Regions from separate parts of the Peribacillus sp. P4_D6 genome, predicted to be linked through region 2. Evidence: riboswitches for the same ligand, from Rfam matches in the RefSeq annotation. Region 2 holds a riboswitch; each other region holds the start of a gene.
What was found. A riboswitch is a leader RNA that binds a small molecule or an ion and turns the genes downstream of it on or off. The one in region 2 is predicted to bind thiamine pyrophosphate.

Region 1: it holds a riboswitch for thiamine pyrophosphate, as region 2 does, so the genes downstream of both, tenA (thiaminase II) here and AC1DVB_RS21685 (ABC transporter substrate-binding protein) in region 2, are expected to answer to the same signal.
Region 3: it holds a riboswitch for thiamine pyrophosphate, as region 2 does, so the genes downstream of both, tenA (thiaminase II) here and AC1DVB_RS21685 (ABC transporter substrate-binding protein) in region 2, are expected to answer to the same signal.
Region 4: it holds a riboswitch for thiamine pyrophosphate, as region 2 does, so the genes downstream of both, thiC (phosphomethylpyrimidine synthase ThiC) here and AC1DVB_RS21685 (ABC transporter substrate-binding protein) in region 2, are expected to answer to the same signal.

The regions. Positions count from the first base shown of each region.
Region 1 is NZ_JBFUIQ010000078.1:1,839-9,301, forward strand. Features, by position in the region: gene AC1DVB_RS18770 (cobyric acid synthase) at 1-95, shown strand, start outside; gene AC1DVB_RS18775 (HU family DNA-binding protein) at 269-541, shown strand; gene AC1DVB_RS18780 (hypothetical protein) at 891-1,058, shown strand; gene AC1DVB_RS18785 (protein kinase domain-containing protein) at 1,055-1,783, opposite strand; gene AC1DVB_RS18790 (hypothetical protein) at 2,183-2,410, shown strand; TPP riboswitch at 2,522-2,653, shown strand; gene tenA (thiaminase II) at 2,789-3,472, shown strand; gene AC1DVB_RS18800 (ECF transporter S component) at 3,488-4,066, shown strand; gene AC1DVB_RS18805 (ABC transporter ATP-binding protein) at 4,085-5,548, shown strand; gene AC1DVB_RS18810 (energy-coupling factor transporter transmembrane component T family protein) at 5,549-6,325, shown strand; gene tenI (thiazole tautomerase TenI) at 6,366-6,977, shown strand; gene thiO (glycine oxidase ThiO) at 6,979-7,463, shown strand, end outside.
Region 2 is NZ_JBFUIQ010000114.1:1,117-8,579, forward strand. Features, by position in the region: gene mbcS (acyl-CoA synthetase MbcS) at 1-1,041, shown strand, start outside; gene AC1DVB_RS21670 (amidohydrolase) at 1,195-2,796, shown strand; gene rarD (EamA family transporter RarD) at 2,877-3,806, shown strand; gene AC1DVB_RS21680 (protein-glutamine gamma-glutamyltransferase) at 3,900-4,727, opposite strand; TPP riboswitch at 5,041-5,150, shown strand; gene AC1DVB_RS21685 (ABC transporter substrate-binding protein) at 5,284-6,279, shown strand; gene AC1DVB_RS21690 (thiamine-binding protein) at 6,291-6,575, shown strand; gene AC1DVB_RS21695 (ABC transporter permease) at 6,572-7,354, shown strand; gene AC1DVB_RS21700 (ABC transporter ATP-binding protein) at 7,344-7,463, shown strand, end outside.
Region 3 is NZ_JBFUIQ010000016.1:25,398-32,860, reverse strand. Features, by position in the region: gene thiD (bifunctional hydroxymethylpyrimidine kinase/phosphomethylpyrimidine kinase) at 1-699, opposite strand, end outside; gene thiW (energy coupling factor transporter S component ThiW) at 668-1,189, opposite strand; gene tenA (thiaminase II) at 1,205-1,894, opposite strand; TPP riboswitch at 1,992-2,097, opposite strand; SAM riboswitch class I at 2,255-2,359, shown strand; gene AC1DVB_RS07960 (Fur-regulated basic protein FbpA) at 2,535-2,723, shown strand; gene AC1DVB_RS07955 (aspartyl-phosphate phosphatase Spo0E family protein) at 2,976-3,170, shown strand; gene AC1DVB_RS07950 (GNAT family N-acetyltransferase) at 3,239-3,745, opposite strand; gene AC1DVB_RS07945 (DUF459 domain-containing protein) at 3,964-4,665, shown strand; gene AC1DVB_RS07940 (ABC transporter ATP-binding protein) at 4,708-6,531, opposite strand; gene AC1DVB_RS07935 (DinB family protein) at 6,716-7,198, shown strand; gene AC1DVB_RS07930 (M15 family metallopeptidase) at 7,351-7,463, shown strand, end outside.
Region 4 is NZ_JBFUIQ010000034.1:6,509-13,971, reverse strand. Features, by position in the region: gene AC1DVB_RS12790 (glycerophosphodiester phosphodiesterase) at 610-1,539, shown strand; gene AC1DVB_RS12785 (zinc-dependent alcohol dehydrogenase) at 1,697-2,836, shown strand; gene AC1DVB_RS12780 (hypothetical protein) at 3,161-3,613, shown strand; gene AC1DVB_RS12775 (histidine phosphatase family protein) at 3,857-4,402, shown strand; gene AC1DVB_RS12770 (HAD family hydrolase) at 4,554-5,342, shown strand; TPP riboswitch at 5,459-5,573, shown strand; gene thiC (phosphomethylpyrimidine synthase ThiC) at 5,709-7,463, shown strand, end outside.

The sequences.
Region 1 (7,463 bases), on a different contig from region 2:
AGGAAGCGTATAACCTCTTGGCTTCCCATCTGGAAGAAAACATTGATATGGATACCATCTATCAATGGCTGCAGCTCGAAACTGCAGAAAGTTGAACAAGAGTCAGACCGTGCTTAGTATGTTGATCAAGGCCCTTTAATCTGCAAGAAAGATCAATTTTGAGCTGCAATTCCTTTTATTTAGCCATAATAAGTGACAGAGGCATACAAGATATGTTATGTTGTCTTCTCTACATATTTTATACAAAATAAAAGGATGAGGTGTTCATATGAATAAAACAGAATTAGTGAGCAGTGTTGCAGCACAAGCTGAACTGACAAAAGACGAAGCAAAAAAAGTAGTGGATGCATTGTTTGAAACAATCACGGCTACACTTGCTAAAGATGAAAAAATCCAATTAGTTGGTTTTGGTACATTTGAAGTGCGTGACCGTGCTGCCCGTACAGGAAGAAACCCGCAAACTGGCGAAGAAATACAAATTGCAGCTAGTAAAGTACCTGCTTTTAAAGCAGGTAAGGAATTAAAAGAAGCTGTAAAATAAAAGGTGAACGAAGAAAAAAACCTGGCGATGAAATATGCGCCAGGTTTTTTGTTTACTGACTGATTCGAAAAACAGATAATATATACCGAATGTGACTCAGAAATGGAAAAGATAAAAAGTCGACTTTGTCATCTATTCGTATATTGTAAGAGCCATTTGGAGTTTCATAAATTGAAGGGATTAGGGCGTTCCCATGACCAACAATGAAAAAAGCCGAATCCATGAAGCGGTAATGGACTGTAACACAAATGAAAAAAAATTATAGTACTTATTAATAAGGTTTATACTGTGACTATGTTAGGCTAAATGAATAACAGGCTTTAAAACCAAAATAAAAGAGGTGAAAGAAATGCTGAAGAAAATAATGAAAAAAATCAAACAACTTTCCCAAGGCAGCAGTGAGCGAAGACATGGGCATTATCGCCGAGGCAGCAGCAGCAGCAGCCGAGGCTACAAAAGGTATCCCATGAGTGGAAGTGACCGCTACAAAAGAAAAGGGCGCGGCAGCAGCAGCTAATTCAATTTCTTTGACTTCAATACAGCCTTCAGGTCCATTGAGATTTCTTTAATATCTGAGTAAGGTTCTTGGATGCTTAATAACCTTTTCAGTATATGCACGGTTTCTTTTTCTAACGAAAGCTCTTCTGTCCAAGGAAGTGCTTTTTTACTTTTGGAAGCGTACGTCGTATAAAGTACATATAGAAGTATTTCCCCCAAGTCGTAAAAATCCTGCCTTTTCAGCTGCAAAATGGATTCTTTAGCGAGGTTGTCCGAATTGATCATCTTGGACAAACCAAAGTCTATCAAAATGGGCTGATGGTTCTTAAGTAGAATATTCGGTATACGTAAATCTTGATGGAAAATGTCATGCTCATGTAGATAACATACTAAATCGACCAGCTTATCCAGAAAATATAGAGACTCTTTCTCATTGAACGTTAATTGATTCGAGAAAATATGGTCTTCTAAATTATTCCCTTCTATGAAATCCATCACAAAATAAACATTTCCATCTTGCGAAAATTTCTCGTGAAATTTGGGGATATTTCTGTGGTTTAACATTCGTAATATGGAAATTTCATTTTCAAACTGTTTCAGCTCTTTTTTGCTGCGGCGTTTACTTTTCCGGAGCTGTTTGATCACTATATTTTCATTCATTTTCAAATCATTGCAACGATAAACAATACCGTAGCTTCCTGTTCCGATTACAGCTTTTACCTCGTAGCGGTAATTCAAAACCACACTCTTTTTTAAAGGAATATCCACAATTAACTGGTAGAACTTTCTAAAGGAACGAAAAATTGAAACTTCCCTCACCACTTTCAAATATTCGAGTCAAGAACCAAAAAAAAGACCATTATTAACTATGCTGGAAATATGAATGATCATGGTTAGTTTAACACTGATTTTTGATAATGCGGTAATGAAAGTCATTTCTTCGGGGCGATCTTTTGATAGTTCACAATTAAAAATAATTTTTTCCTATAATTTCACATTATGAAATTATATGGTTTTTAAAAATATTAAGTTTACTATAATGAATTCATAATAAAAGAGTAGGAGGTGATGAGGTGGATGGGCGCGAGTTGAGAAGTTGCTTTGGGAAATCCCTAACCGGCGTCACAATAGTGAGCTGGTTTGATGGAAAGTTCAAAAGGGGATTACTGTGAATTCATTAAATTCACGAGTAAAATTGCAAAACTCACGAGTAAAGTAGCTAAATTCACGAGTAAAGCAGCAGAATTCACGAGTAAACCGGCAAAACTCACGAGTAAAACCGTAGAATTCACGAGTAAACCGGCTAAACTCACGGGTAAACTACTAACTGAGCTCCCTTTGATCAAATTCTTTGAAGGCTACGGGAAATGAGGGTATGGTAGATTGAAAGTTTAGTAACCCTAAATCAAGAAAACTTTTCTAATACGTTTGACAATTGGATTTATCGTGTTAATATAAAGGCAAATGAATTTAATATACAATTTGTACCACTAGGGGTGCTTTATAGGTAAAAGTTGATTTTTTACCCACAAAAGCTGAGATTGAAGTATGACTTTAAGACCCTTAGAACCTGATCTGGTTTATACCAGCGTAGGGAAGTGGGGTCTGGAACTATACATTTCTGTATTATTTCAAGTACAACCACTTTCTTTACGTTTAAGAAAGTGGTTTTTTGTTTGCAAAAAAAGGGGTGATAAGTGTTTTTTTCTGTAACGTTCAATGAAAAAATACAATTTGGAGGTAATGGACATGAAGTTTTCAGAGGAAATCCGTAAGGAAGTTGATCACATTTGGGAAGCTAGTTTTAATCATCCGTTTGTAGCAGGAATAGGAGATGGCACATTGCCATTGGAGTGTTTCCGTTTTTATGTCATGCAAGATGCCTATTATTTATCTCATTTTGCTAGAGTTCAAGCCTTAGGGGCAGTCAAAGCTACGGATTTACATACAACAAGCAGGCTTGCCGGCCATGCACAAGGAACATATGAAGCGGAGTTGAAGCTTCATGAGAATTTTTCCGAGAGATTAGGCATCACAAAAGAAGAACGGGAAGATTTCAAGCCTGCCCCGACTGCCTATGCTTATACTTCCCATATGTATCGTGCGGCTTATTCGGGACATTTAGGAGATGTTATTGCAGCTATCTTGCCGTGTTACTGGCTGTATTATGAGATAGGTGAAAAGCTGCAAGGGTGCATGCCCGAAGAGCCAATTTATCAAGAATGGATAGCGGCATACGGAGGAGAGTGGTTCCGCACTTTGGTGGAAGAACAAATTGCGAGACTGGATGAGATTGCTGAAAAAGTAACTGAAGAAGATAAGGTGAGAATGAAAGAGCATTTTATTCTCAGCAGCCAATATGAATACTCATTTTGGGAAATGGCTTATCGTTTAGAGACATGGCCCGTTCATAAGGAAACATTAGAAGTATAAAAGGAGAATGAAACAATGAAAAAAGGATTGAAATTAACGGATATATTAGTCACGATCGTGATTGCGGTAGCATTTGGAATCGTTTATATACTTTGGGGTTCGATTTATTATTCCGTTAAACCATTAGGATTACATCTGGATCAACTTATTTATGGAATGTGGTTTATAGCTGGACCTGTCGCCTTTTTCATTTTACGGAAACCGGGTGTGGCACTTTTGGCGGAGATAGCCGCAGCTTCCGGGGAATTCTTTCTAGGTTCCCCATGGGGGCTGACTGTACTGTTATATGGGGTGGTCCAAGGTTTGTTCGCGGAAATGGTGTTCATGGGGTTCAAATATAAAAAATTCAATATGCCGGTGGCCGTTTTAGCTGCGATGGCTTCCTGCCTGGCATCAGTTATCATGGATTTTGCATACGGGGAAATAGGTGCTCTTTCTACTTGGAATCTATCGTTATTCATGATAGCGAGGTTTGTGGGTTCCATATTCTTTGCAGGTGTGACCGCTTATTATCTAGTTAAAGTCCTGGAAGCAACAGGGGTAACTAATCTTGTGCGTCCGGTTTCCAATAAAGATTATGCAGAACTTGATTAAAAGAAGAGGTTGAGGGCCATGGAACCAATCGTTTCTGTTGAAAAGTTAAGAATGAAATTTCCCGGTGATGAATCTTTGATATTCAAGGACCTATCACTATCGTTTGATCAAGGAGAAAAAGTGCTATTGTTGGGACCATCAGGATGTGGTAAGTCCACTCTGTTGCAAGTGTTAAGCGGATTGATTCCGAATTCCATCGAAGTCCCGATGAAAGCGGAGAAATTGAAATGCCCTTCTTCATGGGGGTATGTTTTTCAAGACCCTGATAGCCAGTTTTGCATGCCATTTGCCGATGAGGAAATTGCCTTTGTCCTTGAGAATCTTTCCGTCCCTAAAGAAGAAATGAAAGAGAAAATTGAAAATCAAATCCGTAATGTAGGATTGAACCTAGGGCATGCAAGTATAGAAACATTATCAGGCGGGATGAAACAGCGTCTGGCAATCGCTTCAGTATTGGCCCTTGAACCAGAAGTGCTATTTTTAGATGAACCGACAGCCATGCTTGATCCGGAAGGAACGAAAGAAATCTGGGACTTGTTGAAGGAAGTCGGAAAAGACAAAACGGTTATTATCGTCGAACATAAAATTGACCATGTTTTAGAATTCATCGAACGAATCGTGCTTTTAAACGGTGACGGTCAAATCATAGCTGATGGTCCAAGAGACACCATTCTTTCCCTATATAAAAATGAAATGAGAGAACATGGAATTTGGTTCCCAGGTGTTTGGGATGAATATATACAGAAGTATGCACCCACTAGGGAACACCAATTTACAGATTGTTTACCTCTTATGGATGTGCAAGGATTTAGCGGTTTTCGGAATAAAGAGGAAAAAATCAAGGTTGAAGAGCTGAAGGTCCATTCAGGAGAATGGATTGTGATCAGGGGAGAAAATGGCGCGGGCAAGAGTACACTTTTGCATGCATTGATGCAGTTCATAAAAACGAAAGGTATGTATGAATTATTGGGGAACCCCATTAAAATGGTGAAAAATCCAACGGATCATATGACGTTTGTCTTTCAAAATCCTGAGTTTCAGTTCGTTGCAAATACTGTATATGAAGAGATTGCTTATTCATTGCGTATTGATAAAAGGCCGCAACAAGAAATAGATGAGAGAGTCCGCTCATTGCTTAAAGTGTTCCGCCTTGAGGCACATCGGGATAAACATCCGTTTCAATTATCAATGGGTCAAAAGCGTCGCTTAAGCGTAGCAGCATCAATCGTAATCGACAAAAAAATCATTCTCCTGGATGAGCCGACATTTGGCCAAGATTCGAAAAATACCTTTGCATTATTGGAATGGTTCGAGGAATATCGAAGGCGCGGAATAACCGTGATCATGGTAACTCATGACGAACATATTTCAAAAAACTTTGCAACCAGAATCTGGACGGTTAAGGGCGGAAACGTAATAAGTGATAAAAACATCGCGCAAGCCGGATTTGTCGAGACCAAAGTTAAAAGGAGTGTCATGTAGATGAATGTTTCAAACGCAGAAACATGGCTCCATGGAATTAATCCAAGCCTTAAACTTGGTGTACTGATTGTATTATGCATCGTGGCGTTATTCATTCATGACCTGAATTATATGATGAACATCACCATTGGCGTATTGATATTATTTTTGTTTTTTACCGGGCATTCGATAAAACGCATCCTGCTTTTGTCGATTCCCTTTTGTTTCATTTTTATATCCACCTCTTCTGCAATGATATTATTCGGGCAAGGTGAGACGCTTTGGTTTGAGTGGGGCCTCATATCGATTACGGAAGAAAGTTTCATGAGGGGATTACTGGTAGGCTTTCGAGCTTTGTTCTTTGCGGCCCTTGGTTTAACTTTTTCCTTAACGACGAGACCAGTGAACTTGTTTTATTCGTTAATGCAGCAAGTTAAGCTTAAACCGAAATATGCCTATAGTTTCATGGCGGCATTAAGGCTGATTCCCATCATGATGGAGGAGTTCCAAACGATACGAAACGCGATGAAGGTACGCGGTTTCGAAAGAGGAAAAGGGATAAGGTCGGTATATTTTAAAATGAAAGCCTATTCCATCCCGTTGTTATCCGGAAGCATCAGACGTGCTCACCGAATCGCGGTTGCGATGGAGGCAAAGCGATTTACAGACACTCGGGATCGAACATACTATTATGAATTTGGTTTTTCAAAAATGGACCATGGTTTCATTCTGTATTTTATCATCCTGCTGTTGGCCGGCTTTTACCTATCGATTCAATTCCCGTTAGTATCTATTTGATTTTTATGAGATTGTAACTTTACTAGTTGGGGGTTCTAGTATGAATGCACATGAATTGCATATAATTTCCACTGGGAAACAGCCAATTGAAAAGTTTGTGGAAATCGCTTCAAACATTCAGGAACATGTTGATTTCTTTTATCTAAGGGAAAAGCATAGGAGTGCTTCGGAACTCTATCGAGCAGTGAGGCTATTACATGATAATAAGATTCCGCTTTCTAAGATCATCATTAATGACCGGGTGGATGTAGCCTGGGTACACAAAGCATTTGGTGTGCAATTGGCTTTTCATAGTTTAGATGCAGAAGTCGTAAAAGGAGCTTTTCCAGGGATGAATGTTGGCTGTTCGATCCATTCCATGGATGAAGCGAAAGCCGCATTCAGCAAAGGGGCCGATTACGCGATTTATGGACATGTTTTTGAAACGGCTTCAAAAATTGGCCTTCCTCCTAGGGGAGTTGAGGAGCTTCATGCAATCACAAGAAATGTCGATCTTCCGATAATTGCGATAGGAGGAATAACACCTTTCAATTGCCAAGACGTGCTGGATGCGGGGGCACACGGAATTGCGGTCATGTCAGGTGTGCTTGAAGCTGAAAATCCGATTGAAGCCGTTAAAGAATATGCGAAGTCTTTGGGAAAGGAGACATAATATGAATTCCATATATGATGCAATCATTGTTGGGGGAGGAGTAATAGGTGGATCCATTGCCTTTCAATTAGCCAAGCGAGGTAAAAAGGTTCTTTTATTGGAAAAAGACAGACTTGCCAATAAAGCATCCAGTGCTGCAGCTGGGATGTTAGGAGCACAATCCGAGTTAGATCCTGATAATCCCCTTTTTACATTGGCAAGTCGAAGCAGGGCGATGTTTCCTGCACTGGCGCAAGAATTAAAAGACATAAGTGGAATAGACATCGAATTAGTGAATAAGGGCATGTATAAGGTGGCGCTATCGAGTGAGCAAGTAGCCGAGTTGAAGAACATGATCAATGTCCAGCAAAATGCCGGACTTGAGGCTGAATGGCTATCGACTGCCGAAATAAGGAAAACGGAACCGCTTTTATCGGATGAGATTAAAGGAGCCATGTTCATTCCGAATGATGGACAAGTTTCAGCCACGAGACTGTCGCTCGCTTT
Region 2 (7,463 bases):
ACAGGAAATCCAAAAGGGGTCGTCCATACACATGGATGGGCTTATGCCCATTTGAAAACGTCCGCTGCAAACTGGCTAGGAATCAGCGAAACGGATGTCGTTTGGGCAACTGCAGGCCCAGGGTGGCAAAAGTGGATCTGGAGTCCTTTCCTGGCGGTTCTAGGGACAGGAGCGACAGGCCTTGCCTATCATGGGAAGTTCGAGGCGAAAAAATATCTTCAGCTGCTTCAGGACTACAAAGTGAATGCATTATGCTGTACACCAACCGAGTATCGATTGATTGCAAAGGTGGATAACCTTGATGATTATGATTTATCCCATCTTCATAGTGCCGTATCAGCAGGAGAGCCTTTAAATCAAAAAGTGTTCGAGGTCTTTAAGAACCATTTCCAGATTGAAGTGCGTGATGGGTATGGACAGACCGAAAATACCTTGTTGGTTGGTGTAACGAAAGGCATGGAAATTAAATTGGGCTCCATGGGCAAACCGACTCCGGGGAACCATGTGGAAATCATCGATGACTCCGGTAAACCTTGTTCGCCTGGCGTAGTGGGGGATATTGCCGTACATGTCGATACACCTGCTCTTTTTAAAGAATATTTTAAAGATCCCGAGCGGACATCGCAGCAATTCCGCGGGGACTATTATATCACCGGCGATCAAGCGAAAAAGGATGAGGATGGTTATTTCTGGTTTGAGGGTCGTTCTGATGATATCATCATCAGTTCGGGATATACGATCGGACCGTTTGAAGTGGAAGATGCACTCGTTAAGCATCCATATGTTAAAGAGTGTGCCGTAATAGCAAGTCCTGATGAAATAAGGGGAAATGTGGTCAAGGCGTATGTCGTCTTGATGGATGATATCGATCCGAACAGCCAGGACTTGATCAAGACGCTTCAATCGCACGTGAAAGAATTGACTGCTCCATATAAATATCCAAGGAAAATCGAATTTTTAGAAGAGCTGCCCAAAACGACATCAGGTAAAATCAAACGGGTGGATTTACGGAAAAGGGAAGAAGCACTCCTTAACAATTGATTGAAATGCATGGACGTCAGCCTTCAAGGCTGGCGTTTTTTTATTGACAGGGACTTGGGTAAAAGCATAAATATGGGAATTCGTGTTATGAGATGGTACACTTACTGCATATCTGCACAGTAACAATCATTTAATAAGGAGTGTAAAGCCGGAATGGGAACGTTATGGTTCAATGGGTCAATTTATACGATGGTTAAAGAAAATGATCAAGTGGAGGCAGTCTTCACTGATAAGGGGGTAATTGTTGATACCGGCAGCCTGGACCATTTGAAAAATGAACATGCCGGCAATATTTCCAGGGAAATCGACTTAAAAGGACAAACGATGCTGCCGGGATTAGTGGATAGTCACCTTCATTTGGTCGGACATGGTGAAAGACTGCTTCGTCTAGACCTCTCTTTGATGGATAGCAGGGAGTCGATCATGAAATCCTTGAAGGAAAAGTGCTTAAAGACCCCGGCCGGAAAGTGGATCGTTGCCGAAGGGTGGAATGAAAATGAATGGCCGAGGCCTGAATTGATATTACGGGATGAGCTTGACGCGATATCGGCAGATCATCCCATCGTATTGAAAAGGGTCTGCCGTCATGCCTTGGTGGTCAATTCCCGGGCCCTTTTGGAAGCGGATATTAAAGAAGATATAAAAGAACCTTCAGGCGGGGTGATCTGCCGTTATCCTGACGGACGTTTAAATGGATTATTTAAAGAAAGCCAGGCGCAGAACCTTATTTTAGACAGCCTTCCCGGCATTGATCAAGAGTATATCGAAAACGCGCTCACAGAGGCCATAGAAGACGCATATAAGCTAGGTTTGACTGGCGGTCATACCGAGGACCTCCATTACTACAATGGCTTCATGCCGACATATCAGGCGTTTAAATCGGTAATCGAGGACCGGGAAATGGCCTTTCGCGCCAACTTGCTCGTCCATCACGAAGCGTTAGAAGAAATGCTGGCAGCAGGCGGCGGCTATCAGAAAGGTACGCGATATATCAAATTCGACTGCATGAAGATCTTTACCGACGGCTCCTTAGGCGGACGCACAGCCCTGTTGAGCGAACCTTATGTAGATCAAAAGAATACGAATGGAGTCGCGATATTCACTGAAAACGAGCTTCAGGAATGGGTGAAAAAAGCAAGGGCTGCCGGAATGCCGATTGCTGTCCATGCGATTGGCGATCTTGCTTTTGAATACGTATTGAATGCAATTGAAGCCCTCCCCCCGAAAAAGGGACAGAGGGACCGGCTCATCCATGCGCAGATTGTACGGCCGGAGCTTTTGGAGCGGGCGGCAAAGCTGCCGGTAATCTTTGATATTCAACCGGGGTTCGTTCCGTCCGATTTTCCGTGGGTGGAAGAAAAGGTATCAGCCGATCTATTGGAATCCTCCTATGCCTGGAGAACCTATTTGAACATGGGCATCATTTGTGCGGGAGGGTCGGATGCACCCATTGAACCATTAAATCCGATTTTGGGCATTCATGCCGCTGTCACAAGGATGAAAATCAACAGTGAGGACCGTACCGTATATGGTTTGACTGAAAGGCTTTCCGTTTTCGAGGCTTTCGCATTGTATACCAAAGGGAGTGCTGCAGCAATCGGCCAGGAAAAACGCCGCGGTATGATCAATAAAGGGTACGATGCCGATTTTACCGTGTTTAATCTGGATGTCTTTGCTGTTGCACCGGATGATCTCCTGAAAGCTGAGGCGGTCATGACGGTCATCGATGACAAAATCATGTATGATAAAAATTAACAGTTGCAAAAAAAGAAATGGAAATACAAAATTGTTAGATGGAATTAGATAAAGGAATGTAAATGGAAAGAAGGCTTGTTATGAAAGTGGATCAACAAAAAGAAGGGGCGATTTATGCAGCCCTTTCTTACATGATGTGGGGAGTTGTGCCGATTTACTGGAAGTTCCTTCAGGGAGTCGGTGCAATAGAAATTTTAGCTCAGAGGGTATTATGGTCTTTCGTGTTCATGCTGGTTTTATTGATGTTCATGAAAAAATGGCAGGCGTTTCTAGATTATGTCAAAAACATAATGGGCAATCCGAAACTCTTTACGGCATTACTAACGGCCTCACTGCTTGTTACAGCCAATTGGGGAGTGTTCATATGGGCCGTTAACTCAGGACGGATCCTCGACACGAGCCTTGGATATTATATCAATCCGCTCGTCAGTGTACTATTGGGAGTGATAGTCTTAAAAGAAAAATTGAGCGGGGCCCAAATCATTTCATTCCTGCTTGCAGGAATCGGAGTCTTGATCCTTGGCATTCATTTCGGCACGATCCCGTGGATCTCTCTTGTTTTGGCCATGACCTTTGGATTATACGGTCTGGCAAAAAAAATGATCAAGGCCGAATCGGCAATCGGGCTGACGCTCGAAACGATGATGGTAACGCCTCTGGCCCTAGGTTACCTGATTTACTTGATGAACAGGTCGGAAATGCAATTCTTTACAGACGGGAGCACAAGCTTGCTGTTGGTGGGCGGCGGGATTGCCACGGCATTGCCTCTTTTATATTTTGCAAAAGGGGCCGAGAAGATCCCGTTATCGATGCTTGGCATTTTTCAGTATATCGCTCCGACCTTATCTTTATTGATCGGGGTATTCGTCTATCATGAAAGTTTCACCAAAGCACATCTTTTAGCCTTTTTGTTCATATGGTCAGCCTTGGCTGTTTATACACTATCCATAACGAAATGGGGGCAGGCAAGTGCCCGCAGGTTCAAAGGCAAAGGGAATATTGGTGCTTGAATAGAAAAAAATGCTTGGGGAATTTTCTGCCCAAGCATTTTTTTATGTCGATATTCAATAAAACGGATTTATGGCATAGGCGAAATGCCAGGGTCATGAAAGGTATATCTTCGAACCTATTTCAGAAACAATACAATTGGAAAGGCTGGCAGGACTGTTATCGGGCTTGGCACGGGGATTATTTAGTTGGAATTGTCTATAGAAGGAACTATCCAGGGAAATGATATGCGTTGTCAGAAATGCTGATATGGTGGCGAATGGCTTTCTATTGCTATTTAATTCATCGATGATTCCCTGTGCAGTGGTAATCCCGATCCCGTGGCCATAAAAGAGGTTATTCCCTAATAATATGGCATTTTCACCTTGCCATTCAGGGGTTGCCAAGTCGTGATCAGGGTTTTTGAAGTAAACGCAATCACCTGGTAAATAATCCCTTCCTTGATGAATAATGAGAGCCATATTCTGTGGAGGGCGAAAGTCATATAAAAATAGGTCTGAAAAAAGATGGTCGAAATTCCTAGGACCGATCAAATCCAAAATCGCCTTTAAAAAAGTGACGACCATTGCTGTCCCGCATTCGAAGGCATAAAGCCCTCCATTCATGAAAATGTCAACGAGCGCGGCATGAGGGAGAATCCCTGGCTGAAGGGTAAAGGTGCCATCCTTTGAAAGGTGCCAATAACGTTGATTGGATTGAGACTCCTCAAGTGTGGAAAAATCCGGACCGCTTTTATCCAACGCAATAGCTGCCTCTATGACTCGGTTCCTCAGCTGTATCTCGAAATTAAAATCCCCAAAGTTCCGGTATTCAAAAACGTTAGAATCTTCCGCCAAGCATTGAAGGGTTTCAAGCGATTTGGCAGAGGCTGTACCTGGTTGGATTTGACTGACATCTAACCATTTGTGATTAATCTTTATCATGACATATCCACCTTTTGCTTATGAAATTAAGGGTTTAATAAAACCAGTAAACAAAAATGTCTACACGTTATGCTCATTATATGAATGCTTGCAAAGAAATGACTATTTGGAACGTGTCCGCCGCCGTTGCAGCCAAGAATGATTGGAACGGAAAGAGGCAGATTTATTTTGCTTTCAATGATTTTCGTTCCAAAAAGATATTTGCAAGATATCCTGAAGTGCCAGGAATACCTTTCCAATTAGCGAGAAGAAGCAAATTAGTATTCCTTTTTCCCCATGAATTGATATAATGAGAGAGAAAAGTTCATATGTGCGAGAAATGTAGGGGGGCCAGTACTGCTGGCTGAGATTGCATCCATTAGATGCTGACTCTTTGAACCTGATCTGGGTGATGCCAGCGGAGGGAACATATTATGACTGATTTTCTGTTTTGTATGTTAACGTCCGAATTCATCTTCGGGCGTTTTTTGCTTTTTTATCCAGTATTTGAATAGCCCTGGATACCTATTATGGTTCCGGCATATGAATCTTATAAGATGTGTAGGAGGATAATGACTTGAATAAATTCTTACCACTGTTAACTTCGTTCTTCCTTTTAGCTGGATGCGGAGCAGGCGGAACTAATGAAAAAGAAGAAGCATCTAAAAATGAAAAATTAAAGAAGGTATCGGTCGTGCTCGATTGGACACCGAATACAAACCATACAGGATTGTATGTAGCCAAGGAAAAAGGTTATTTTAAAGAACAAGGTCTTGATGTGGAAATTATCATGCCAGGTGAAGCTGGAGCTGATAAGCTTGTCGCTTCAGGGAAATCTGAATTTGGCGTGAGCTATCAAGAGGGCATAACGCAGGCCCGCGTACAGGGTGTGCCGATTGTTTCGGTAGCTGCCGTCATCCAGCATAATACTTCGGGATTCGCTTCCCCTGAGGCTAAGGACATTACGACTCCCAAGGATTTTGAAGGGAAAACGTATGGTGGCTGGGGATCTCCGGTTGAAAAGGCCATTATTGATTCACTCATGAAAAAGGAAAATGCGGATGTAAATAAAGTGGACATAGTCAATACAGGAGACATGGATTTTTTCACTTCGGTTAAAAGGGATATAGATTTTGCCTGGATTTATTATGGTTGGACAGGCATTGAGGCTGAGTTGCGAAATGAAAAGCTTAATATGGTGTACTTAACCGAATACTCTGATAAGCTTGATTACTATACGCCTGTTTTGACTACAAATGAAAAGATGATAAAAGAAGATCCCGAGACTGTTAAAGCATTCATTCATGCAGCTTCGAAAGGGTACCAGTTTGCGATTAAGAATCCTGATGATGCAGCAGATATATTAATTGAGTCTGCACCGGATCTTGATCCAAAACTAGTGAAGAAAAGCCAGGAGTGGCTTGCAGCCAAGTATCAGGATGATGCTCCGCGATGGGGTGAACAAAAGCTTGAAATTTGGAAGAATTACAGTGAGTGGATGACTGAAAATAAGCTTCTTGAAGGTGATTTCGATCCTGAAAAGGCATTTACCAATGAATTTTTACCAAAATAGGAGGAAATACAATGGCCAATACATTAATTAGTATACAAATTATTCCTAAAGGGGAAAATGTCATCCCTATGGTCGATGAAGCAATCAAGATCATTGAAGAATCAGGTGTCAAGTATGAGGTTCACCCGCTTGAAACGACAATGGAGGGGGAGCTTTCCGAGCTTTTTGCCGTGATAGAAAAAATGAATGTAAGAATGATTGAAATAGGATCGCCGAATGTCATTTCCCAAGTGAAAATATTATATCAGCCAAGCGGGATTACGATGGATACGTTAACGGAGAAATATCGGGCATGATCGGAAGGGGAATTTGGAAGAAGGGGGCTCCCTTCTTTCTTTTATTATTGTTGCTGATAGTATGGGAGTCAGTGACAGTCTTATTGAAAGTTGAAGAATGGCTGCTTCCCGCTCCATCGGCCATTTTCATTGAAGGAATTGAGTCGTCCCGCAATCTTTACGGACACCTTATATCCACAACCGAGCTTGCGTTGTCAGGTTTTTTTATTGGAAGCTGCATCGGCTTATTGATCGCGGCAATCCTACACCTATTTCCAGGTGTGAAGGACGCGGTTTATCCTCTGCTCATACTATCACAAAATATACCTATCATTGTTTTGGCGCCGCTTTTGGTGATCTGGTTTGGCTTTGGCATGCTACCTAAGTTAATCGTGATTTCACTTGTATGTTTTTTTCCGGTTGCGGTCGCATCATTGGACGGTTTTCGCCAGACACCATACGAGCTTAAGCATTATTTCAAGATGATGGGAGCGGGGAAAAACCAGTTATTTTGGAAGCTGGAACTTCCTCACTCGATCCCGTTCATTTTCTCCGGCCTGAAAATTTCGGCTACCTATAGTGTAATGGGTGCGGTTATTTCGGAATGGCTTGGGGCAAAATCGGGGATTGGTGTTTATATGACTCTCGCTTCTTCAGCGTTCAGGACAGATCGGGTGTTTGTAGCCATTTTCATCATTATGGGAATGAGCCTGATTTTTTTTGGAATCATCACTTTCCTGGAGAAATACTTGGTTTCTTGGAAGAGAAAGGAGGGCGAAAAGGGTGAAGCTGGAAATTAAAGACGTCTCCTATTCTTTCGATGGTAAGCAGAATATATTGGAGAATATGAATTTCCATGTGAATGATGGGGAATTCGTTACGATCCTTGGGCCATCGGGAAGCGGTAAA
Region 3 (7,463 bases), on a different contig from region 2:
CTTGGCTTGTTCGATCGACACTTGCAATGGCAGTCCATTTGCCAGGTTAGATGTAATGGCGGATGATAGGGTACAGCCCGTACCATGAGTGTTTTTTGTATGAATGCGCTCTCCCTTGATCCAGTGGAAGTCAGTCCCATCATAAAAAAGATCATTTGGATTTCCTGCTGCATGGCCGCCTTTAAGTAAAACGGCTTTGGGACCCATTTCTTGTATCGAAATGCATGCCCTGTAGAAATCTTGTTTCGTCCGAATTGGGAAGCCAGTAAGTACTTCCGCTTCTGGTACATTGGGTGTTACAAGATTTGCAAGCGGAAGCAATTCCATTTTTAAGGCAGAGACGGCCTTTTCGTCGAGCAAATGGTGGCCGCTTTTGGAAATCATGACAGGGTCAAGGATAACGATGGCAGGCATGAAGGTTTTAAGGGACGCAGCGACCGTTTCCACGGTTTCTTTTGATCCAAGCATGCCTATTTTTACTGCATCGACAGGAATATCTTCAAAGATAGCTGCAATTTGATCCGATATGATAGCAGTTTCAATGGGCTGTACAGAACGGACTTCCATTGTGTTTTGGGCGGTTACGGCTGTGATGGCAGACATTCCAAATACACCATGTGCAGAAAATGTTTTTAAATCCGCTTGTATTCCAGCACCGCCCCCTGAATCAGAGCCTGCGATCGTTAATGCTGTTTTCATAAAAAAACCCCTTCATATAAGTATTTTTTAGCAATATTTTAAGTAATATGAAAGCTAAAATCGCCCCTGCGAATGAACTGAACATAAAAGCCGGTAAAAAACCAAAAAGAGCAGCTTTTTCTCCCAATAGGAGGGTTGCAAGCGGATAACAGGCCAGGGAACCGAGAAAGCCGGTCCCGATCACTTCCCCTAAACAGGCGAATTTTAAGCTTTGTGTTTTTCGGTAAAGGATGGCGGCCAAAAGTGCACCATACATACTGCCGGGAAAGGCGAAAATTGAACCGGTACCAATCATGTTTCTAATGATGGAAACTAAAAAAGCTTGTGTCACCGCATATGCAGGCCCCAATAGAACCGCCGTCAGGACATTTGCCAGATGTTGAATAGGAAAGATTTTTGCAAATCCTGCAGGGATGAAAATAAATGAACTGGTAAGCGTCGTTAAAGCCGTGATCATGGCAGTCAATGTCAGTTTCTTGATAGGGTTCATCCTCATGTCAACCACCTACAGAGGCCAATCCTGCTCATTTTGAACCATGTCCCAGAATAAATATTCATATCGGGAAGTAACCAAAAAGTGCTTTTCTAATCTAAGAAGTTCCTTTTCAGGCATGCCTTCCGTCAATTCTTCCAACAAAGCGATCAGCCACTTGTGTGCTTCCCCGAATTCAGGAGATGAATAGGACCTTATCCAATCTGCGTAGCGATTGTTTTCCAGTGCTGCTCCATTTTGTTCTTTTAATAGCAAACCGATTTCATAATAATCCCAAGCGCAAGGCAGAAGACAGGCGATCAAGTCTGCCAAAGTCCCATGCTGAGCTGCATTTAGCATGTAACCTGTATAGGCTAGAGTGGTTGGAGTAGGTTCTGTATTTTCCAATTCCTTGGAGCTGATCCCGAATTCGGAAGCATAATGCCGATGAATATCCATTTCCACTTGAAGGGTTTCATTTAAAATGCTCGCAAATTTTGCCATGGTTTCGATGTTATGGGCTTTGATGACACCTAAAGCAAAGAGCTTGGAATAATCCATGAGATAGACATAGTCCTGCTTCAGGTAATAGGCAAATTTCTTTTCAGGAAGTGTGCCGTTTCCAATTGCCTGGACAAAGGGATGTGAATGATTCCTTTTCCAAATCTCTTTTGCCCGTGCATGCAGTCTATCACTGAATGTTTCTAATTTTGTATTCTCCATTGTTCATCCTCCTATAGAATGGCTCCCTTTGCCTTTGTTAAATAAAAAAACCCCGTTCCTGAATACGGAACGGGGTAGATGGATATAGTCTGTAAATGGACGATATCATCCACTTCCCTCCGCCGGTATGAGCCGGTTCAGGTTCAAAGGGTCCGGAACTAATTCCATCTCAGTCTTAAAAAAAGACTCCCCTAGTGGTGTGAATTGTATGTAATTACTGACATCATATCAGAAAGACAAGAAAATGCAACCCGTATTTGAAAGAGGAATCACTTTATGTCCAGGAAAAAAGGGAGAACCAGGTAATTGACTTTTGAAGATTATTAGGATAGAATCATTTCTACATCATTATATATCGAATTCTTATCCAGAGAGGTGGAGGGACTTGGCCCTAAGAAACCTCGGCAGCGGACCCGTTTTGGGAACTGTGCTAAATCCAACAAGCATATGCTTGGAAGATAAGAAGAGCCGTACGGAAACTGTCAGCCTCTTCTTAAATTAGAAGGGGCTTTTATTTTTGGGAAATAACGTTTAGTGACATACTAGAAAAGGTATATATAATTTGGTGAAATCAAATAAGTTGATAAAGTTTAGCTAACTAGAAGCAGGCTCTAGGATGACTAGGAAAGGAGCCATTTACATGGCAGAATTATTTAAGAGGATTGAACAGAGGAAGGCAAAACTCATTGAAGAGCTATTGTCCAATGGAGTATACAAAACCTCTGATGAAAGGCACCTTTATGATGCCCCATTAAAAGTACTTGAAGATGAATATAAGATTGTTATAAATAGACCTAATAACGAGTCACCTTCTGAATGGATGACATAGTAAGTGAAATACAATATTTGGTTTTTTGGATAAGGGATATGATGTAAGCATTCACAGTCTACACTAGTGGATGCTTTTTTTGCGTTTATTAGAAAACGACACAAATTATACATAATTAAATAACAAAATAGGTGTTTTGTCACATTTGACCTATAAAATAACACATTTAATTTCTGAGAAATAGTTGATTTTAACTAGTAGTTTCATTATGATGAAAGTGTAAAAATATTGAATAAATGGGAGGTGACTATAATGCCTTGCCGTAAGGTAACTATAGAAAAAGTAGAAGAGAAGAGACAGGAAATGATAAAGTTGGGAGCGATTTACGGCTTAACAAGTCTGCTGACTGTTCAAGCCAGTCAAGAATTGGATACGCTATTGAATGCGTTAGCAAGTAAAAGAGATTCTGAATATTTTTCCCTTCAAGAAGCATATAGGTATTTTTAAATTAGCAATTCGACCTGTATTAATCTAAAAAAGCTACTGCTCAAGGCAATAGCTCTAAAGAATTATATTTAAATATCGACACGTTTACCTAGAATGATCAAATCCCGCTCAATGCCATCCATCTCGGCAACTTGAGGTAAATGTGCCCATTCTTCAAACCCGAATTTAGAAAAAAGCTTAAGGCTTGGTGTATTATGGGCGAAAATGAAACCCAATAAAGTCTTAACACCTAATTTTGGACTCAATTCAATTGCCTTTCGAATCGAAATTTGTCCAATTCCTTTTCCCCGGAAATAATCATCAATGTAAATGCTGATTTCGGCAGTGGAATTATATGCCGGTCGGCCATAAAAGGATTGAAAGCTCATCCATCCAGCGGTTTTCCCTTCTATAGTAATGATATATAGCGGTCTACTTTCTGAATGATGTTCCTCAAACCATTTAACCCTCGATTGGACGGATACAGGTTCCGTATCTGCCGTGACCATCCTTGAAGCAATTGTCGAATTATATATTTCAACAATTCTGGGTAGATCAGATAGTTCTGCCTCTCTAAACTCTATGTGTTCTTCCATGATTTAAACTCCTAACTATCATTTATTCAATCTCCAGAATGAAGGGTAATCCCGTTTTTGGTTTTAGGGACGTTGAATGAAACCCAATCCATTGAAAGTTTTATATTATCATACACTTTTTATTCTTTATCTGACAATTCTTTTTTATGTTAGTACTGCAGATTTTTTGGGTATGAAAAAGATTAAATACTTCTAGTAAAAAACAAGAGGAGAACCAAATGAAAAAATTGGCAGGTATATTGATTATCGTACTGTTTATATGTTTTGCTGCATATGAATTTCAGGCCTCGGAGTCGGAAGACGTGCAAAGGGTCATGGCTTTTGGAGATTCATTAACCTATGGAAAAGGGGATAAGGACGGGGAAGGATATATAGATGGCCTTGAAGATGAATTGAATAATCCCCAATCGGAGCAAAAAGTGAGTTTTTGGAATTACGGTATTAAAGGCCAGGAAACGGATGGGGTGATGAAACAGCTAGATGATTACCGAATTAAAACGAAACTTGATGAAGCCGATACTTTCATTGTTTTTATTGGAACGAATGACTTGATCAATAGTAATGGCGGGAACTTGGAGAAAATAAGTGACCGAAAAATCAATGAGGGTAAACGGGAATATATCAACCATCTGAAAAAGATTACATCAACACTGATAGAGGCAAACGATAAAGCGGATATTCTGGTAATAGGACTATATAACCCAATTAAAGACAATCAAAAACTTGAAAAGCACATTCGCGATTATAACGAGTCAATAAAGGGATTAGCCGATAAAGGTGAAAGGATGTTATTCATTCCTACAAATGATCTTTTTGAAGATGAAAAGAAAACAAAGTATTTCAGTGATAAGTTACATCCGAATGAAAAAGGGTATCAGCTCATTGCGAATCGGGTTTTGGAAAGTTATGATTTCAAATGAAACCAAACATGCACAGAAAGGCTTTCTGTGCATGTTTGCCTGCTAAGTTGCTAGGTATTTGATATCGCTTAGTTGAGGGAACTGTAAGTCATGGAGCTGCTTGTATCGGCCGTTGTTTTGCATTAACTGGTCATGTGTTCCTTTTTCAAGAACCTGCCCTTTTTCCAGAACAATGATTTGATCGGCGTCATGAATGGTCGATAAACGATGTGCAATGACTATTGAAGTCCGTTTCTTCATTAAACGTGACAAGGCTTGCTGGATCAAATGTTCAGATTCTGTATCCAAGGCCGCCGTTGCTTCATCGAGAATGATGATTTGCGGATTTTTCAAAACTGCCCTGGCAATGGCAATGCGCTGTTTTTGTCCGCCTGAAAGCTTGACTCCGCGCTCTCCGATCTGAGAATCATAACCATCAGGAAAAGCACAGATAAAGTCATGCGCATTTGCCGCTTTGGCGGATTCGATGATTTCATAATCTGTAGCATCAAGTTTGCCATACACGATGTTATCACGGATGGAACCATTGAATAGAATGATATCCTGAGAAACAATTCCCATTTGTCCCCGTAATGACTTCAGTGACACATCTTTGATATTATGTCCATCCATTTTAATCGTTCCATTTTGCGGATCATAAAATCGGATCAGTAGGCTCGTGATGGTCGATTTTCCTGCGCCGGAGGAGCCGACCAAAGCGGTTACTTGACCAGCTTTCATGGTCAGGTTTAGATTGCCGAGAACAGGAACAGTCTCATCATAAGCAAAATCAACACTTTTAAACTCAATTTTCTTTTTTATGGCAGGGAGTTCAATGGCATTTCCCTTGTCACTTATTTCAGGTTGGGTTTCCAATATTTCAGTTATCCGCTCAAAGGCGGCGGCTGATTGCTGGACAATACTGATTACCCGGCTAAAATTGCGAACGGGACTCTGCAGCAACCTTAAATAGGCTAGAAAGGCCACGATTAATCCTATTGTGAATTCACCCTCCATCACTTGCCAAGCACCGAACACAATGACTGCTACAAGACCGATATTGTTCAATAAATCAATAATCGGCCCGAACATGGAACGCAGCCGAACGGACTTAAGGTTTGCAGTCATATTTTCCTGATTACGCCTCGCAAACCGCCTTGATTCGAATTCTTCATTTGTAAAAGATTGAATGAGCCGCATTCCTGAAATCGAATCCTGTAACTGGTTGCTGACATCTCCTGCGGAACTTTGCACAGACCTAAATGACATCCTGATGCGTTTCCCGAATACCCTTGTGATATAGAACATGAAAGGGAATGTAATAAGAAGGACAATGGTAAGCTTCCAGTTAATGAAAAGCATATATACCGCTACGGCAATGAAGGTCACCGTGTCAGTCAAAACCTGAAGTATGCTCGAAGAGATGAGCTGCTGCAGTAAATTGACATCATTGGTCAACCGCGACATTAAGTCACCAGTCCGGTTTTTATCAAAGAATTTCATATCCAGTGTTTGAATATGTTCATACATGCTATTACGTATATCCATGATGGCCTTTTGACCGACCTTGGAAACGATATAGCTGTTAAAGTAGTTCAGTATAGCCAATAAGATTGCAACACAAAGAATTCCTGCACCAATCCAGATCAACGAGTCATATCTTTTTTCGGGAATGATTTTATCAATCGTAAACTGTGTCAATTGGGGGATGGAGAACTCAAGCAATGAAATGAAAAGCATGATACATAAAACCAAAGAGCAAAACTTCCATTTCGACGGGACCCGATTGAACATTTGTTTAACCATCAACCATATGCTTCCTTTTGAGGGTATTGCATGTATTGCACTGCGCCCTTTGTGGCTGAATGGAATATGTCCTCCACTCATAACGATCACTCCTATTTTACTGTCCTAGATGATTTTTGCCTTTATGACTATCATAGGGCTTTTCTAAAAATAGACAACTTTTAATCGGTTCGTTTTGTCAAAAAAGAATTATTATTTTACACTTTCCTATAGGACATGGAATAATTAAAGGAGATTAGCAAGGCTGATAAGAGGAGATGCTAAAATGAATGAAAATGAAAAAATCAGGGGAGAACTTTTAAATGCGGTCAACGGACTATCGGATGAACAGCTGAACGCCCAACCTGAAACAGGAAGATGGAGCATCATCCAGGTTTTGGATCATTTATATTTAATGGAGAGGGCCATAACAAAGAGCATTTCCGATAAATTGAAAAGCGATGAAAGCATTCCTGCTGTGGATAAACCGATAGAACTTACGTTAAATCGTAAAATGAAGGTCCAGGCCCCGCCATTTGTCACTCCGTCGGAATCATACCAAACTTTGAGTGAAGTTAAGGAGAAGTTGTCCAAATCCCGAAAAGCTTTTGTACATGTCGTTGACCATGCAAAGGAAATTGATCTCGAACAAAAGTCTTTTACGCATCCTTTGTTCAAAGATTTAAGCCTGAAGCAATGGATTCCGTTCGTGGGACTGCATGAAAAACGGCATTTATTGCAAATTGAAGAATTAAAAGCAAAGTTATAATAGAAGAAAAACTCATCCGTCTCTGGTTGAGTTTTTCATTTTCAGATAGATATTTTCGTAAAGGAAGGATTTTTTAAGTGAAAGCCACTTGGATAAGGACATGTTTGGTATTGGGCTTTTTCGGATTGCTGCTGTGGCTATTGTTCAAGTATATGCTTCCGCCTGATCTAGACGAAATCGAACTGACTGACGAGCTGAATCCGATCGTAGCCGAAAAAAAAGACGAGCTCATTCAACTGGCTAAGGACAAAGGCATCCCGGTAAT
Region 4 (7,463 bases), on a different contig from region 2:
TCGGTGTTTGTTTTGATAATATTGATAATTTTTTAACATAATTCCCCTTAGTATTAATATTCTGTTTGCTTAATAGTAATATGATACTAGTTTTTTGTAAATCAGAAAAAGATAGATTTTGTCATCGATAACCTTTCTATCTATATTATGGAAAGGGGAAGGTGTGTCAACACTGGTGCGTCCCTTCCGATATATGGGATTTATCGTCTGGAAGTTTGGTTTATTATAGGTATGGAAGATTTAAATTGTTTGAATAAGAAGCATGACTTGCATAAAAGCGGAGTAAGGAGTTAAGAAATGCGGAGGGTTTGGAAATATTTAGTTATAATCATTTGGACGATCGTTTTTTTCTACCATTTCAATATGTACATGCCAAGAAACATTTTATATTTTTTAGAAAAAGAGGCTTTTAGGAGGCTTCTTATCATTAATCAAACAATAAAGTTTTCATTCAACTTTTTGGTTGGGTAGAACGTACTGCATGAATGCCCTGCTTTTGATAGGTTATTTTAACCATTTTAACTACTATATTATTTCTTTACATTATATTCGCTGTAGATTCACATTCCCCTTTTAAAATAATGGTAATAATAGGAGGGAGAGAGGGAAATGAAAACGAATCTAAAGAAATTCGGTTTTTGTATGATGAGTGCGGCCTTTATATTGCAGGCTACTTCAATGGGGGCCTCCGCTGCAAATGGAAATCATTCCAATTCATCTATTCATGAGAAGAAAATTGTGAATGTCGCACATAGGGGAGCTTCTGGTTATGCACCTGAACATACCATTCCCGCTTATCAAATGGGAGAACAAATGAAAGGCGACTACATAGAAATCGATCTTCAAATGACCAAGGATGGTAGATTGGTAGCAATGCATGATGAAAAAGTGGATCGTACAACGAATGGTACTGGACTTGTGAAGGATTTAACGCTGGCAGAAATCAAGAAACTGGACGCCGGTACTTGGTTCAATGAAAAATATCCACAATTGGCAAAAGAGGGATATGAAGGGTTAAAGGTCCCTACTCTTGAAGAAGTCTTTAAGAAGTTTGGAAAGAAGGCCAATTACTATATCGAAACAAAGTCCCCTGATGTGTATCCAGGGATGGAAGAAGAACTTCTGCAGGTTCTGGAAGAATATAAAATGGTGGATTCGAAGGGCCGTACAAACAATGTATTAATACAATCGTTCAGTAAAGAAAGCCTTATGAAGGTTCATGACTTGAATCCAAAGTTACCTCTTGTGCAACTTTTTTCATACAAGACCCAAGCAACCATTTCCGATGAAGAATTGGAATCCATAAAGGAATATGCAGTTGGCGTTGGCCCGAACTTCAGTAAAGTTGACGGACAATATGTGAAGATGGTTCGAAACCATGACCTCCAATTCCATCCATATACAGTAAATGAAAGAGCCGATATGAAAAAGGCGCTTGAGTGGGGTGCAACGGGGCTGTTTACGAATTATCCCGATGTGTTCAACGAGGTACTAAGTGAGTATAAACACAAAGATAATGGAAATAAAGTTACTAAATAAATGGTTTCAAATGTGAGTTCCGGTTTCCGGAGCTTTTTTTTGTATCCAGGTGCAGCATAATGGGTGATTAATTCTTGGGGAAATTAGATGTCCATAGGCTTAGTAGTCTTTCGGACGGGTATATAAAATAAATCAAGAAAATTTTAGGAGGTTGATTATGAAGGCTGTAACTTTTCAAGGAGCAAAAGATATACAGGTAAAACAAGTTGAAGATCCGAAACTTAAGGAAAAGGATGATATCATCGTCCGGGTTACTTCAACAGCTATATGCGGGTCCGACCTCCATATATATCAGGGTGCTTTGCCGACGCATAAAGATTATGTCATTGGCCATGAACCGATGGGCATCGTCGAAGAAGTGGGTCCGGAAGTGACAAAGGTGAAAAAAGGAGACAGGGTTGTCCTGCCTTTCAACATTTCTTGCGGGCACTGTTATTATTGTGAACATGATATGGAGAGTCAATGTGATAATTCCAACCCTAATGAAGCGGTGGATACAGGCGGGTACTTTGGTTTTACGGAACGATATGGGAACTATCCAGGAGGGCAGGCAGAATATTTAAGGGTACCATATGGAAACTTCATGCCGTTTGTCATCCCAGAGTCATGCGAACTAGAAGATGAGTCGCTTTTGTTCATGTCCGATGTTCTGCCAACCGCATATTGGAGTGTAGAGAACGCTGGCGTCAATAAAGATGATACGGTAGCGATATTGGGCTGTGGGCCGATTGGCTTGATGGCTCAGAAGTTCGCTTGGATGAAAGGAGCAAAAAGGGTCATTGCCATCGACAATCTACCTTATAGACTCAATAAGGCTAAACAGATGAATAAGGTAGAGGCGTATAACTTCGATGAATATAACGATATGGGCAGCTACATTAAGGAAATCACTTCTGGCGGTGCCGATGTGGTCATAGATTGTGTGGGAATGGATGGCAAGAAATCGCCGCTTGAGACGGTTGAGCAAAAGCTGAAACTTCAGGGTGGAACGTTAAGTGCGATCGAGATTGCCCTTAACGCCGTACGTAAATTCGGCACGATTCAACTGACTGGCGTATACGGTTCGAAATATAATATGTTCCCATTAGGCAATATATTTGAGCGGAACATTAACCTGAAAATGGGACAAGCACCAGTCATACACTACATGCCAAAGATTTTTGATGAAATCACGGCTGGAAAGTTCGACCCCACGGAAATCATATCCCATAAAGTCCCTCTCGAAAAAGCGAGTGAAGCTTATCAAATCTTTAACGATCATGAAGATGAATGCATTAAAGTGGTGTTAAAGCCGTAATCTGAAGCTCATAAAAAGTCCAATGCATGGAGTTGCATTGGACTTTTTGGTTATGTTCATAAATAGTTAATGGTGTATTATGGAAAAAAGTATAAAAGAGGTTTGAAATATGAATGATAGTTATGCCTTTGAACCGAAGAAATCAGGTTTACACTGATTTTTTTACTATAATGGGTGGATTTGTTTCAGGGGAATCCGGAAATGTGACGACTGACCCTTCAAATGATGAAGGAGAATATGCCAAGTGAACTTGAATAAGGGTTTTTGGTAATGAAATGGAGTATTTATATTATATAATGATAGTGACAAAAGGAGGATGTTCAGATGGTATATAACTCGGCAGCAGAACTTTGTGAAGGGTTTGGTTATCCGCCCGTTCACGTTAAATTGACGATAGAGATCATCGATAAAAGATTGGGACCTGTAAAGGCAGAAGCGGAGATTGCCATCAAGCCTGTTAAGGCAAAGGGATATCTGGAAGTATTGGTGGAAGAATTGGAATCGGAGCATATCTTTGCCGATGAAAATGGCAGTATCTATGGCAGCTTCGGCATCGATCAAAGCATCCAGATATATGATGAAGTCCTGACTACCATTCCGTTCGAAGAGATAATGGGAAATGAAAATTGGAAAGAGACAGTTGAGGAATCCATCACGGCGGATAAACTAAAGGGACAACTGGGGAAATCCCTAAATGATTATCAATTCAGTGATTTGAGCGGGAAATATAAATTCAGGAAAAGATGTACGATAACAGAACTCCAATTCATAGATTAAACGAAAGGAGAAGGCGATATGCTTTCTCTTTTTTACATATGGCCATAATATTTTTCCTTATGATAATCAAATTCTTGCAGTGACACAATCTGTGAGAATTTTTAACCATACACAAGGGGCGCTCAGTAGGTTTTTAATGGTTTCAACTTGCATTTATTATATTGCTTTACATAGGTTAATATATTGTTAAGGGCTTTTATAAGAAATAGAAACGAATATTTTAAAAGATAAAAAGGAGAATATATGAAAATTGGTTTGGTACGGCATTTTAAGGTGGCACATGAATTTCCTACTGGGAAATCTGTGACGGCGGATGATATGAAGCAATGGTTTGTGGACTATGATGCAGCGGATATTATTTATGGAACGACTTTATTTGGCGTGGAGGAATGGCAGGAATGTTATTGCAGTGATATGTCGAGAGCCGTCAAGACAGCGGAACACATCTTTCCAGGCACGGTTCATCAGATGGAGGAGCTGCGGGAAATACCTTCTCCCCCTCTGAGAGGAAGGATTAAGCTGCCGTTCATCCTTTGGGCCATCTGGATTCGCTGCTGCTCGGTGATCAACAAGCAGACAAGGGCGGAAATTAAGTTTGCTGAGCAAAGAATCAATAAAGTATTGGATGAAGTCTTTGCAAAGGGGGAAAGGAATGTTCTGATCGTGAGTCATGCCGCCCTCATGGTATATATGAGGAAAGAGCTGATCCGACGGGGGTTCACCGGTCCAAAGTTCAAGATTGCCAGTAATGGAAAATTGTATGTATTTGAAAGCGGAAAAGGGAAATGAATATATGGTTCCCACCGGAAAAGGTAAGCCATTTTGCGAAGAAAGAGACATGCATTTTCCGAATAGTTATTCTTTTTTTATTGGTTGTGGTTTATTATTGTAATAGTGTAATTTTTACGAATTCAATATTGGGGAAAGAGGGGTGGACATTTTGCTGAAGGCAGTTTTTTTTGATTTAGATGATACATTACTATGGGATCAGAAAAGTGTAAAAGAGGCTTTTGTGGCCACATGCGAAGTTGCCAAGGAGAAATATGGTCTGAATGTCGACGAGTTTGAAGAAGCGGTGCGGAAGGAAGCGCGTGATCTTTATTCTTCTTACGATACATATGCATTCACTCAAATGATCGGAATCAACCCATTTGAGGGACTATGGGGGAATTTTCAGGATGATCATGATGAATTCCGGAAGATGGCCGGGATTGTACCGGCTTATCGGAAAGAAGCGTGGACGAGGGGCTTGAAGGCATTAGGGATCGATGACCCGGAATTTGGGCTTGAACTGGCAGAACGTTTCCCGGCCGAAAGACGCAAAAAGCCATTTATCTATGAAGAAACATTCCGTGTTCTGGATGAATTAAAAGGGAAGTACAAATTGCTATTGCTTACGAACGGATCTCCTGAGCTGCAAAATACCAAACTTGAAATAACGCCTGAACTGGTTCCTTATTTCGACCAAATCGTGATTTCAGGCGCATTTGGACGAGGTAAACCGGATGCCTCCATTTTTGAGCATGCTTTGGAAATCATGGAGCTAGATAAGGATGAAGTATTGATGGTCGGCGATAATTTAATGACCGATATCCTTGGAGCATCACGGGTAGGCATAAAGTCGGTTTGGATAAATCGCCATGATAAGGAACGGAATGAAGTGATTCCAACCTACGAAATCACGCATTTAGAGGAGCTTTTCCCTATCCTTGGGAGCCTGGGGAATTAATTGGCGGTCCTCCTCCAAATAACAAATTTTAGATGATTGCAGAGAAAATACTAGGTCTTTTAAATTATTTACAGAATGAAAAGGGTGAGATATAGTTACCCTGTAATCAATTAAATTATTCAGACTAGGGGTGTCCAATAAAAGTTGGGCTGAGAGAGAAGCGCTTAAGCTTCTTAACCCTCAGGACCTGATCTGGTTCATACCAGCGTGGGGAAGTTAGAATCTACTTAACGATGACCTTTCAACTGGTCATTTCTGTAGTCATACTAACGTTAGCCGGGTCTTAAATATGAGACCTGGCTTTTTCGTGCGAAATGGATTGGATTTTGTCCTTTTTAAATGAACTTAAAAAGGAGAAATGAAATCATGAAGAGTAATTCAGTAAATGACATGAACGTTTCAATTATGTCCAGTTTTGCCGGGAGTAAAAAAGTGTATGTTGAGGGATCTAGACCCGATATTAAAGTACCTATGCGTGAAATTGAGCTAAGTCCGACGACAGGGGCATTCGGCGAAGAGGAGAATCCGCCTTTACGTGTATATGATACAAGCGGCTTCTATACGGATTCAGAATATCCGATTGATATTCATAAAGGCCTTGCCCCGATTAGACGCAGCTGGGTTCTGGAACGGGAAGATGTTGAAGAGTATGAAGGGCGTGAAATAAGGCCGGAAGATAACGGATATAGAAAAGTGGAGTCACAATCCAATGCCGAAGTTTTTCCGGGATTGAAAAGAAAACCATTGCGTGCGGTGAAAGGGAAAAACGTAACCCAGCTCCATTATGCCCGCAAAGGGATCATTACTCCAGAAATGGAGTTCATTTCGATCAGGGAAAATGTAGCCCCTGAGTTTGTAAGGGAAGAGGTAGCTAGCGGGCGGGCAATCATTCCGGCAAATATTAACCATCCTGAAAGTGAGCCCATGATCATCGGACGTAATTTTCACGTGAAAATAAATGCAAATATTGGAAATTCAGCTGTCAGTTCATCGATCGAAGCTGAAGTGGAGAAAATGACTTGGGCTACACGATGGGGTGCAGACAACATAATGGATCTTTCCACAGGAAAGAATATTCACACGACGCGGGAATGGATTATCAGGAATTCACCTGTGCCGGTTGGGACGGTTCCGATATATCAAGCATTGGAAAAAGTGAATGGGGTCGCGGAAGATCTAAATTGGGAAGTATTCCGGGATACTTTAATCGAGCAGGCTGAGCAAGGTGTCGATTACTTCACCATACACGCTGGTGTGCTTTTGCGATACATCCCAATGACAGCAAAGCGAGTTACGGGTATTGTTTCCCGGGGAGGCTCCATCATGGCACAATGGTGCTTGGCCCACCACCAAGAAAGCTTTCTCTATACACACTTTGAAGAGATTTGTGAAATCATGAAGACGTATGATGTTTCTTTCTCATTAGGTGACGGTCTCCGTCCGGGATCCATTGCAGATGCAAACGATGAGGCACAATTTGCGGAATTGGAAACACTTGGGGAATTGACGAAGATTGCTTGGAAGCACGATGTTCAAGTCATGGTGGAGGGACCCGGTCACGTACCGATGCATTTGATTAAAGAAAATATGGATAAACAGCTGGAAGTCTGTCAAGAAGCACCATTCTATACCCTGGGACCATTGACGACGGACATAGCTCCTGGATACGACCATATCACTTCTGCGATTGGTGCTGCCATGATTGGATGGTTTGGAACGGCCATGCTTTGCTATGTGACACCGAAAGAGCATTTGGGACTTCCGAATAAAGAGGATGTTCGGGTAGGGGTCATTACTTATAAAATTGCAGCACACGCAGCTGATCTTGCAAAAGGCCATCCGCAGGCAAGAAAACGGGATGATGCCCTTTCGAAGGCTAGATTCGAATTTCGTTGGAGAGATCAGTTCAATCTTTCCCTTGATCCTGAAAGGGCGGTTGAATATCACGATGAAACTCTTCCGGCAGAAGGTGCCAAAACAGCCCATTTCTGTTCAATGTGCGGACCGAAATTCTGCAGTATGAGAATCTCTCAGGACATCCGTGATTTGGCGAAGGAAAAGGGTCTGGGCTTTGAGTCGGTAATCGATGAAGGGCTTAAAGAAAAAGCGAATGAATTTAGG